One region of the Alcanivorax sp. UBA3183 genome, then DNA from elsewhere that is predicted to be linked to it. Evidence: predicted binding sites of a transcription regulator. Region 1 holds the regulator's gene; the other holds the start of a gene.

What was found. The regulator FNR, encoded in region 1, switches genes on or off when oxygen is low (the NO sensors DNR and NnrR bind a similar motif). The targets are predictions, from matches to a motif close to TTGATNTANATCAA.
Region 2: the regulator FNR is predicted to act here: its motif matches at 2,476-2,489, upstream of B3Q33_RS14785 (OmpW/AlkL family protein).

What each region holds. Positions count from the first base shown of each region.
Region 1 covers NZ_DEXN01000009.1:75,113-79,964, reverse strand. Annotated here, with positions in the region: gene yaaA (peroxide stress protein YaaA) at 1-289, shown strand, start outside; gene B3Q33_RS03475 (hypothetical protein) at 331-627, opposite strand; gene B3Q33_RS03470 (universal stress protein) at 644-1,561, opposite strand; gene fnr (fumarate/nitrate reduction transcriptional regulator Fnr) at 1,558-2,286, opposite strand; gene hemN (oxygen-independent coproporphyrinogen III oxidase) at 2,349-3,722, opposite strand; gene B3Q33_RS03455 (sulfite exporter TauE/SafE family protein) at 3,789-4,559, opposite strand; gene ccoS (cbb3-type cytochrome oxidase assembly protein CcoS) at 4,556-4,759, opposite strand; gene B3Q33_RS03445 (heavy metal translocating P-type ATPase) at 4,738-4,852, opposite strand, start outside.
Region 2 covers NZ_DEXN01000047.1:53,412-58,263, forward strand. Annotated here, with positions in the region: gene rhlB (ATP-dependent RNA helicase RhlB) at 1-1,251, shown strand, start outside; gene glpE (thiosulfate sulfurtransferase GlpE) at 1,226-1,546, shown strand; gene B3Q33_RS14785 (OmpW/AlkL family protein) at 1,693-2,376, opposite strand; gene B3Q33_RS14790 (hypothetical protein) at 2,510-3,514, shown strand; gene B3Q33_RS14795 (PhoH family protein) at 3,658-4,852, opposite strand, start outside.

The DNA of each region.
Region 1 (4,852 bases):
GAAAACCGACGTGCTCGTCAATCTGGCATCCAATGAGTATTTCAAGTCGGTGAACAAGAAAGGGATCAATGGCCGCATCATTGAACCGGTCTTCCAGGATGAGAAAAACGGCAAGTACAAGGTGATCAGCTTTTACGCCAAGAAGGCCCGTGGCCTGATGGCGGCGTGGATTATCAAGAAGGGCATCAAGGACCCGGCCAAACTGAAGAATTTCGATGTGGCGGGTTATTGCTTTGCTTCGGATCTGTCGACCCCGGACAAGCCGGTGTTTCGTCGGGCCGAGCAGTAGACCTGGTGAAGGAGCGCCACTGGGGCGCTCCTGAAACGGGGTCAGTCTCTGTCTTCAAACTCGCTGCGGGCGGCAAGCAAGCCGGTTTTCAAACCATCCCAGGCCAGTTCCACGCCGGCTTTGATGTCATCCCAGGCATCTTCGCCGTGAGACTCCAGTTTTTCCAGTTTGGCTTCCAGCTCGTCGCGACGATCCTGAATCTCCGCAATTTTTTGCTTCGCGTCGCTACGCCACTCTTCACGCTTGTCCCCCAACCGGGCGGTCAGGCGATCCAGCTGATAATCCCAGTCTTCCAGTTTCTGGCGAATGTTGTCGGCAAAGTCTTTCTTGTCTGTCATTACGTTATGCTCCTGATCAGGCTTGCCAGGGACTCTGGAAACCTTGGGGTTTGATGACCAGCACATCCGTGCTGGCACGGGTAATCACGGATTCTGCTGTGGCGCCCAGTAACAGCCTTTCCGGCAGGTTACGATGCACGGTGCCTACCACCAGTACGTCCATATCCTGTTCGTCACAGTATTTCGCCAGGGTCGGCGCCACCGGGCCGGTCAGCACGGTCATCTGGTCCGGGCCCAGGCCGTGGGCGGCACCAAATGCCTGAAAGCGATCACGGTAAAACTGGCGCACCTTTTCCATGCCGCCGCTGTAATCGGGAATCGCTTCGCCCACCAGCAGAATCAGGCTGTCGTCCATTTCATCGAGCACATGAGTAGCGCGCAGGGTGCCACCAAGATTGCCGGCAAAATGATTTGCCGCACCGAGCACGTTAACCGCCAGGGCATCCTGGGGCAGCTCTTCTGTACCCGGGTCCAGGGCGGCCAGAACTCTCGGTGCATTGGGCCACTGACGGCCATGAACACACAGCACCGGGCAGGGCGCCTTGCGAATCAATTGCCAGTCCCGCGGGATGAAAAGATGCCGGCGCAGGCCGCTTTCTTCACTGGTATGCACAACCACCATGGCGGGTTGCAGGTCGAGGATGCTCTCACGCAATGCGGCCATGCTGTCTTTGTGCCACAGAATGGAAAGCTGACAGCGCTCCCTATCGGTTAATTCACTGATCCTGTTTTGCCAGGCTTTGTGAATCTGTGCGCGGGCGGCGTCTTGTCGTTCATGGTCAACGCCAACGGCGCGAACCATAGCGGAGGAATAGGCATTGACCAGAACATGCAGTGGCGCCTTGGTGGAATCCGCCACCTGTCTGGCTTTGTATAGCGCAGGCTGGGGAGCCTTCAGATCACTGTCAAGAATGGCCAGTACCGGGGCGGTCACAGGCTTACTTCCAGACTCTGCTCTCCACAAAGGCTTCGCCGATTTAGGATCTCCACTTCACGTCCCTCCACGCGTAGCCAGCCATTTTGCTGGAAGCGGGTAAAGATGCGGCTGACAGTCTCCACCGCCAGGCCCAGATAATTGGCGATGTCATAGCGCGACATGGGAAGACGGAATGCCCGCTCGCTAAGACCTCGGCGTTGATGACGCGCTGACATGGAAATCAACAGGGATGCCACCCGGTCATCCGCATTTTTCTTGCTGAGCAGCATATGCAGCTCACGGTCTGAGCGAATTTCGTTACTCATCAGGCTGAAAAAATGGTGCTGCAGCGACGGGATACGCTGGGACAGCATTTCCAGTTTGGAGAATGGAATCTCGCACACCGTGGCGGTTTCCAGTGCCTTGGCGTTGGACATGTGGTGGGCGGTGCTAATGCCATCCATGCCAAGCACTTCACCGGGGAGATAAAAGCCGGTGACCTGCTCGTCGCCTTCATCGCTGAGCACATAGGTTTTCAAGGCGCCGGAGCGCACCGCGTAGACCGCCTGAAACTCGTCGGCGGCGCGAAACAGATGTTCGCCGCGTTTCAGGGGGCGGCCCCGATGAATGATGCGATCCAGCTCGTCGAGCTGTGTCGGCGCCACTGCCAGTGGAAGGCAGACAGGGCTGAGACTGCAATCATTGCAGGAAACATGTTGAGACACAGTGTGGCTCCGGTTGATGGCTGCGTATTACAAATTTCACCTTACATTATAGGGTTGGGTGAACAACAAGCGAATATAGTTCAAATGATGCGACTGAAGCGATTTTGGGCCTCGTTCTGGGTATAGCGATCAAAAGGCATCACCAGGGCCCGGCTTACCAGCCGGCCCTGCTCGGTGATCACCAGCCGCTGCTTGTCCACGCGCACCAGCCCCTGATCCTCAAACTCCACCCAGGAAGCCAGGGCATCCACAAAGTAGTCAGGGAAATTGATTTGCCACTGCTCACTGAACAGATTCATGTCCACGTACAGGTCGCACAACAGGCGCATGATAAGGTCGCGGCGCATCTGGTCATCGCGATCCAGGAGATAACCCTGTTCAATGGTGGAGTGGTGCTGATCAATGGCATCCGACCAATGACTTAATGATTTCATGTTCTGCGCGTAAAGATTGCCGATCTGGCTGATGGCACTGACCCCAAAGCCCAGCAAATCCGCATCCCCGTGGAGGGTGTATCCCTGAAAATTGCGGTGCAGAAGCCCGTTGCGCTGAGCCACGGCAATCTCGTCGCTTTCCAGAGCAAAGTGATCCATACCGATAAAGGTGTAGCCGGCATCCTGGAGGATGCGCCCGGCACGGACGAACATGGACAGCTTTTCTTCCGGGCTGGGCAAGGCCATATCCGGTATCTGCCGCTGAATTTTGAAGCGCGCCGGCAGATGGGCGTAGTTGTACAGGGAAATTCGCTCGGGCCGAAGGTCTGCAATCTGCTCGATGGTGCGGGCCAGACTGGATTCCGACTGCCAGGGGAGGCCGTAAATCAGATCGGTGTTAATGGATTTGAAACCGAAATCCCGCGCCCAGCCCATGGTCTGACGAATCATTTCATAGGGCTGGACCCGATTGACCGTCTGCTGCACACGCAAGTCCAGGTCCTGAACTCCGAGGCTGATGCGATTGAAGCCCAGGCCACGAAGCAGCCCCAGACGAGCCTGGTCCACGGTGCGTGGATCAATCTCGATGGCATAGTCGCCACGGTCATCTTCACGCAGGGTGAAGTGTCTGGCCATGTAATAGACCAGTTCGGTGATCTGGGCATCACTTAGAAAGGTGGGGGTGCCGCCACCCCAGTGAATCTGGGTGACCGGCCTTTGCCTGTCTACCTGTTCGGCGCGCAGGCCGATTTCCTGCTTCAGACGTTTCAGGTATTCCGCCGCTCTGCCACGGTTGGCGGTGACAACCCGATTGCAGGCGCAGTAATAGCAGACGGTGCTGCAGAACGGAATGTGCATATACAGCGACAACGGCCGGCGAGCGGCATTGCCAGCATCAATGGCCTCGGCATAATCCGACTCACTGACTTCCTCGTGAAACTGGGGAGCAGGCGGGTAAGACGTGTAGCGCGGTCCGGGACCGCCATGCCGGCTGATCAATGTTTTGTCCCAGGTAGCCACACCCGCTCTCCAGTTAAGTGATTTACTCCATTATTGCGGGCCCTGAATTGACTGTGTTGACCTGGATCAAGTCTCGGGCTGATGGTGGTGGCTGTGTTTGCCTGGATCGGCGGGACCAGGGTGGACGTGATGGGGCATCTGGCTCATGGACCAGGCCTGCCAGAAGAATGCCAGTGCCAGCAGAAACGTCAGCGATGCCGCCACCTTCGGCCAGATGCCGTTGCGGAAATGCTGCAGTCGGGAGGCGATCACACCGGTAATGGCCACGGGGATCACGGTTACCATACCGAAGACCAGCATCACCAATGCGCCAGCCGGTGCGCTGCCGGCCGTAACGGCAAGGGCCAGGGCAGTATAAATCAGGCCACAGGGCAGCAGGCCCCATAGTCCGCCCAGCGCCAGCGCCTTTAGCGGGTGATCTACCGGGAGTAGCCGCCGGGTCAGGGGCTGCAATCGGCGCCACAGCCCGGAACCAATCCCTTCCAGTTTTTTCAGCCACACGCCTTGCCCGAGCAGATAGCCACTGAGCAGCAGCATCAGAATCCCGGACAGGGTCAGCCCAATGGCCATGGAGGGACCAGGCAGCCAATCCAGCAACGCCTTGCCCAGCATCCCTGCCAGGCTACCAAGCACCATATAGGTCGATACCCGGCCGATGCCGAAGAGTAGTTGCCAGCCCCATAGCGACTTGCCCTGGCGGCGGGATTCTGGAATCGAGAAGGTGAGCGCGCTGCTGATACCGCCGCACATGCCGATACAGTGAACGCTGCCGGCAGAAGCCAGCAAAAGAGCACTGGCAAGCAGAGTCAGCAGGGATTCCGGGCTCGCTGGTATCATGAGTTCCGCTCGTTGTCGTGATCTGCAGCCTCTTTACTCGTAGGGAGGCCTTTGCGCTGTTCACGATCTTCGAACACCACCCGCCAAGAGGCATTATCCAGATCATCAAACTGATCCTTGCGCAGGGCCCAGAACAGGGCCCAGATCGCCCCGGCCAGAAACAGCAGTGCCAGAGGAATCAGCAGGAGGACGATTTCCATCGGGTAACTCGCGTTGCGTTGAGGGTGACCAGCAGTGAACTGGCAGACATGCCGATGGCCGCAGCCCAGGGCGGAACCCACCCGGCCACGGCA
Region 2 (4,852 bases), on a different contig from region 1:
AAAGACAACACAAGCACCTGGACCCTGGATCAGTTCCCGGTGCCGGAAAAAGACGGCGAAACCCGCTTCCATGATTTCGATCTGGACCTGAGCCTGATGCGTGGCATCGCCGAGCAGGGCTTCCAGTACTGCACCCCCATCCAGGCGGAAGTGCTGGAGCACACCCTGGCCGGCGCCGACGCCATCGGCCGGGCCCAGACCGGTACCGGCAAGACCGCGGCCTTCCTGATCACCGTGATCAACGACCTGCTGCGCCACCCCATTCAGGTTAAACGCTACGCTGGCGAGCCCCGCGCCCTGATTGTGGCCCCCACCCGGGAACTGGCCATGCAGATCGAGAAGGACGCCAGAGCCCTGGCCAAGTACACCGATCTGCAGGTCATGAGCGTGGTCGGCGGGATGAACTTCAACCGCCAGCAGGAACGTCTGCAGAACGAATTGATCGACATCCTGGTGGCCACCCCCGGTCGCCTGCTGGATTTCGCCAAACGCCGCGACCTGTGGCTGGACCGGGTGGAATTCCTGGTACTGGATGAAGCGGATCGCATGCTGGACATGGGCTTTATTCCCGATGTGAAACGCATCGTCGGCATGACCCCGAAGCCCCAATACCGCCAGACCCAGCTGTTCTCCGCCACTTTCAGTGACGATGTGATGAACCTGGCCAGCCGCTGGACAGAAGCCGCGGAAGTAGTGGAAATCGAGCCCACCCAGGTAACCACCGACACCGTGGAACAGAAGGTCTACATCACCAACGCCGACGACAAGTTCACTCTGCTGTACAACTTGATCACCGGCATGAACATGGACAAGGTGATCGTGTTCGCCAACCGCCGGGATATTACCCGCCGGGTCAGCGACCGGCTGCAAAAGAAAGGCCTGAAGGTATCTCTGATCTCCGGTGACGTGCCCCAGACCCAGCGCATGAAGACCCTGGAACGCTTCCGCGCCGGTGATCTGCAGGTGCTGATCGCCACCGATGTGGCCGGCCGCGGCATCCATATCGACGGCGTGTCCCATGTGGTCAATTACAATCTGCCGGAAGACCCGGAAGACTATGTTCACCGTATCGGCCGCACCGGGCGGGCCGGTGCCAGCGGCATGTCCATCAGCTTCGCCTGTGAAGACGACGCCTTCCTGCTGCCGGAACTGGAAAACGCCATCGGCATGAAACTGGAGTGCGAGTACCCACCGTCGGATCTGCTCGCCGAGAAGGACTCAAAGAATGGCAACACGCATCAGCCCGGATGAGGGCAAAACCCGCTTCGAACAGGGCGATGCCCTGTTCGTGGACATCCGCGACCCGGCCAGCTTTGCTGCTGGCCATTTGCGCGGCGCCGTCCATCTGACCCAGGCCAACGTGGAACCGTTTCTGGCCGATACCGCCCCGGAAAAACCGCTGGTGATCTACTGCTACCACGGCAACAGCAGCCAGGGCACCGCCGATTGGCTTGCCGAGCAGGGGTTCAGTGATGTGGTCAGCCTGGACGGAGGCTATGAAGTCCTGCGCCAGCGCTTCCCCGAACTGCTGGAAGAGATGGCGTAACCACGCGAAGGCAACACGCCAAACAACAAAGTTTCCCAAAAACAGGACGGAGATGATTCCGTGCGCTCATTCCTCCGGGCGCACACTCACCTCCGCCACTGTTACGTCTGCAGGGCGCAGCCTGTGCATGAAGTGCCCAGCGGCCTTCAGAACCGGTAGCCCAACCCCACCATGTAGACCCAGGGATCGATTTCCACATCGATCTTGTCCACGCGGGCATTATTCACATACAGCCGCGCTTCGGTATCAATATCGATGTTCCAGACGCTGACGTTGAACAGCCAGTTTTCGTCGAGAGCAAAGTCAGCCCCCACTTCCCAGGCGAAGCCCATGGAGTTACTCAGCTTCACATCAGCATCGGCACCGCCCAATAGCGGGCTCACCACAGAATCATCGATGCTGTCGTCAAAAAACAGCGTGTAATTCAAACCCGCGCCAACATAAGCCCGCATAGGTCCGATCTGTGGCGCATAGTATTGTGCCAGCAGCGTCGGTGGCAGGTGGCTGGTTTCCCCAATGGCAACATCACCACCTCCGGTTTCCAGGAGGATGTCGTGGGTAAAGGGAGTCGCTCCCACCAGTTCGACACCAATGGAGTCGGTTACCATATAGGCCAGCGTCAGGCCCACCTGGGTGTCGTCATCCACGTCGACGCCAAGGCCACCCACTGCCGGCAAGGCCGGGTTAAAGGTTTCACTGCTGGCATCCGGCTCAACCTTGATTCCCCCCAGACGCACAATCACGTCCCCCGCCTTATGGGCCATGGCAGGCCCGGCCATCAACATCCCGGTTAGCAGCAGCGCCGCTTTTCCTTGTCCTCGCAGTTGCATACAGTTCCCCTTTCTTCCAGCAAGATAGAGTCAGCGACCAGAAACCCTCGCAAGGCCACCGCACCGGAACTATTAAACGGCCATCGCCGATTGAGGGTATTGCTCTGAATCAATAAAAAGAGGTTTTACTACCATGTCATCCGCTCAACTGATCTCCGCCCTGCGCGATGCGCACCAGGCACACCTTTGTGCACAACTGCAAAACGAGGAACACTGGCAGGCCCTGATGGCCCAGGCCAGCGGCAGCCTGGGCGCGGTACCGCTGGGCAAACTGGTAGACAGTGACTCCCTGACCACCGTAGTGGATCAATGGCTGCAACAAGCGCTCAGCGCCCAGGGCCTGCAGGGTGTCGTCAGCGACGTCAGCAAGGCGGTCTGGGAAGCCGCCGAAAAAGACCCTGCCACCGTGGGCGAACTACTCAGCGAAGACCATTTCGAAGCGATTCTGGAGCAGGTACTGAAGCTGCAGACCCTGCGCGAGAAAGCCGTCCACGCCGCCATGAACCATCCGCTGGTCAGCGAAATGGTCAGCGAAATGCTCTACACCGGCATCAAGAACTTTCTGTTGGAAGAGAACGCCCTGGCCAAACTTCCCGGCGTCAGCAGTGTGATGAAAATGGGCCGCAAGAGCATGGTCGGCAAGGCAATGGGCGGCATGGAAGAATCCATCCGCGACTATCTGCGAAAGAATATCCGCGTCACGCTGAAAACCGGCGAGCAGTGGCTGAACAAGCAACTGACCAACGAGCGCATAGAGCAACTGGCCCGGGACGGCTATCAGCGCGTGGCTCCTCTCAAGCCCGCCGACTATCTGAAGCTGGTACCCGCCGGCACCATTGATGAAGTGGTCAGCCAGAGTTGTGCCATCGGTGACGAAACTGCCCGTCTGGATTACACCCGCCAACTGGTCAGCGTAGGCATCCACGCCGCCGTTCAATCCCTCAGCGACATGCCCCTGCAAACCCTGCTGGAAGGCATGAAGATCAGCGAAGAGCAGGTTCGTGAAATCACCGCCCCCGCCCTGGCCCGCGGCGCTACCGTCCTCATTGAACAGGGCGTGCTGGAACCGTTTATTCAGTGGGTGCTGGATGATTTTTATCAGTCGGAAGCGTGTAAAAAGATAATTGATAATGGATAGTTGAGAATTGATAACGGCGCGATCTGCGCAATCTTGACTGAAACAGCAGAGGCCGCGCCCAGAGTCTGGGCGCGGCCTCTTACGTTGGGGTCATGCCAATCATTCATGGCCGACGTTATCAATTATCCATTCTCAATTATCAATTAAAGAAACTGCTCCGCATATTCCGCCAGCAACGACCTCGGCACCCCGTTCAGCTGAACCGAACCCCCATGGACGAAGCGCTTGAAACGTTCGGTCATGTAGGTGAGGCCGGAGCTGGTGGGTGACAGGTACGGGGTGTCGATCTGGGCGAGGTTGCCCAGGCACACCACCTTGGAGCCTTCCCCGGCCCGGGTGATGATCGCCTTCATCTGATGGGGGGTCAGGTTCTGGCTTTCGTCGATCAGGATCAGGGATTTCTGGAAGCTGCGCCCGCGGATATAGTTCATCGCCTTGAACTGGATATTGGCCTTTTCCTTCACATACTGAATGCTGCCGGAAGGGTTTTCATCGTTCAGGTGCAGCGCCTCTATGTTGTCGTTGATGGCCCCCAGCCAGGGATCCATTTTTTCCTCTTCGGTGCCCGGCAGGAAACCATGCTCTTCTGCCAGCGGCGGCGTGGAGCGGGTGGCAATGATCTTGTTGAAGCGTTTCTGCTCCACCGTCATTTCGATCGCGGCGGCCAGCGCCAGAATGGTCTTGCCGGAACCGGCCGCCCCGGTGAGCGTCACCAGATGCACATCCGGATCCATTAACAGTTGCAGGGCCATGGCCTGCTGCAGGTTCTTCGGCCGCAAGCCCCAGACCTCCTGGTCGAGCAGACTGTCCGCCTTGTAATGGCGTAGGGTCACCACGCCGTTGTCCACATCCAGCACACGCCCGACGAACCCCTGCTCATCGATGATGTACTGGTTGGGATAGACTTCTTCACCCAGAATCTCGCTGACCAGCAAGCCGTGGGATAGATGGTGCAGGGTATCGGCGCCCACCTGCTCGGTTTCCACCTGGGTCACCTGATCCCAGAAGGAGCCGGGCACCTCGAAATAGCCACGGGTTAGCTGCTTGATGTCCGTCACCAGCTGATCGTTGTGATAATCCTCCGATTCGATGCCACAGGCCCGCGCCTTGAGGCGCATGTTGATGTCCTTGGTGACCAGAATGAAACGCCGCTCCGGCTGACTGGCCTGCATGGCCACCACATCATTGATGATGCGGTTGTCGTTGAGGTCATTGGGCAGGGGGGCATTCAGCTCGCCGGTTTTCGACATCAGCACCGTCAGCGTGCCCTGGGTGACTGTCTCCGGACCACGGGGAATGGGGATGCCCGCTTCCACCTGCGCTGGCGTGGCGCTGCCC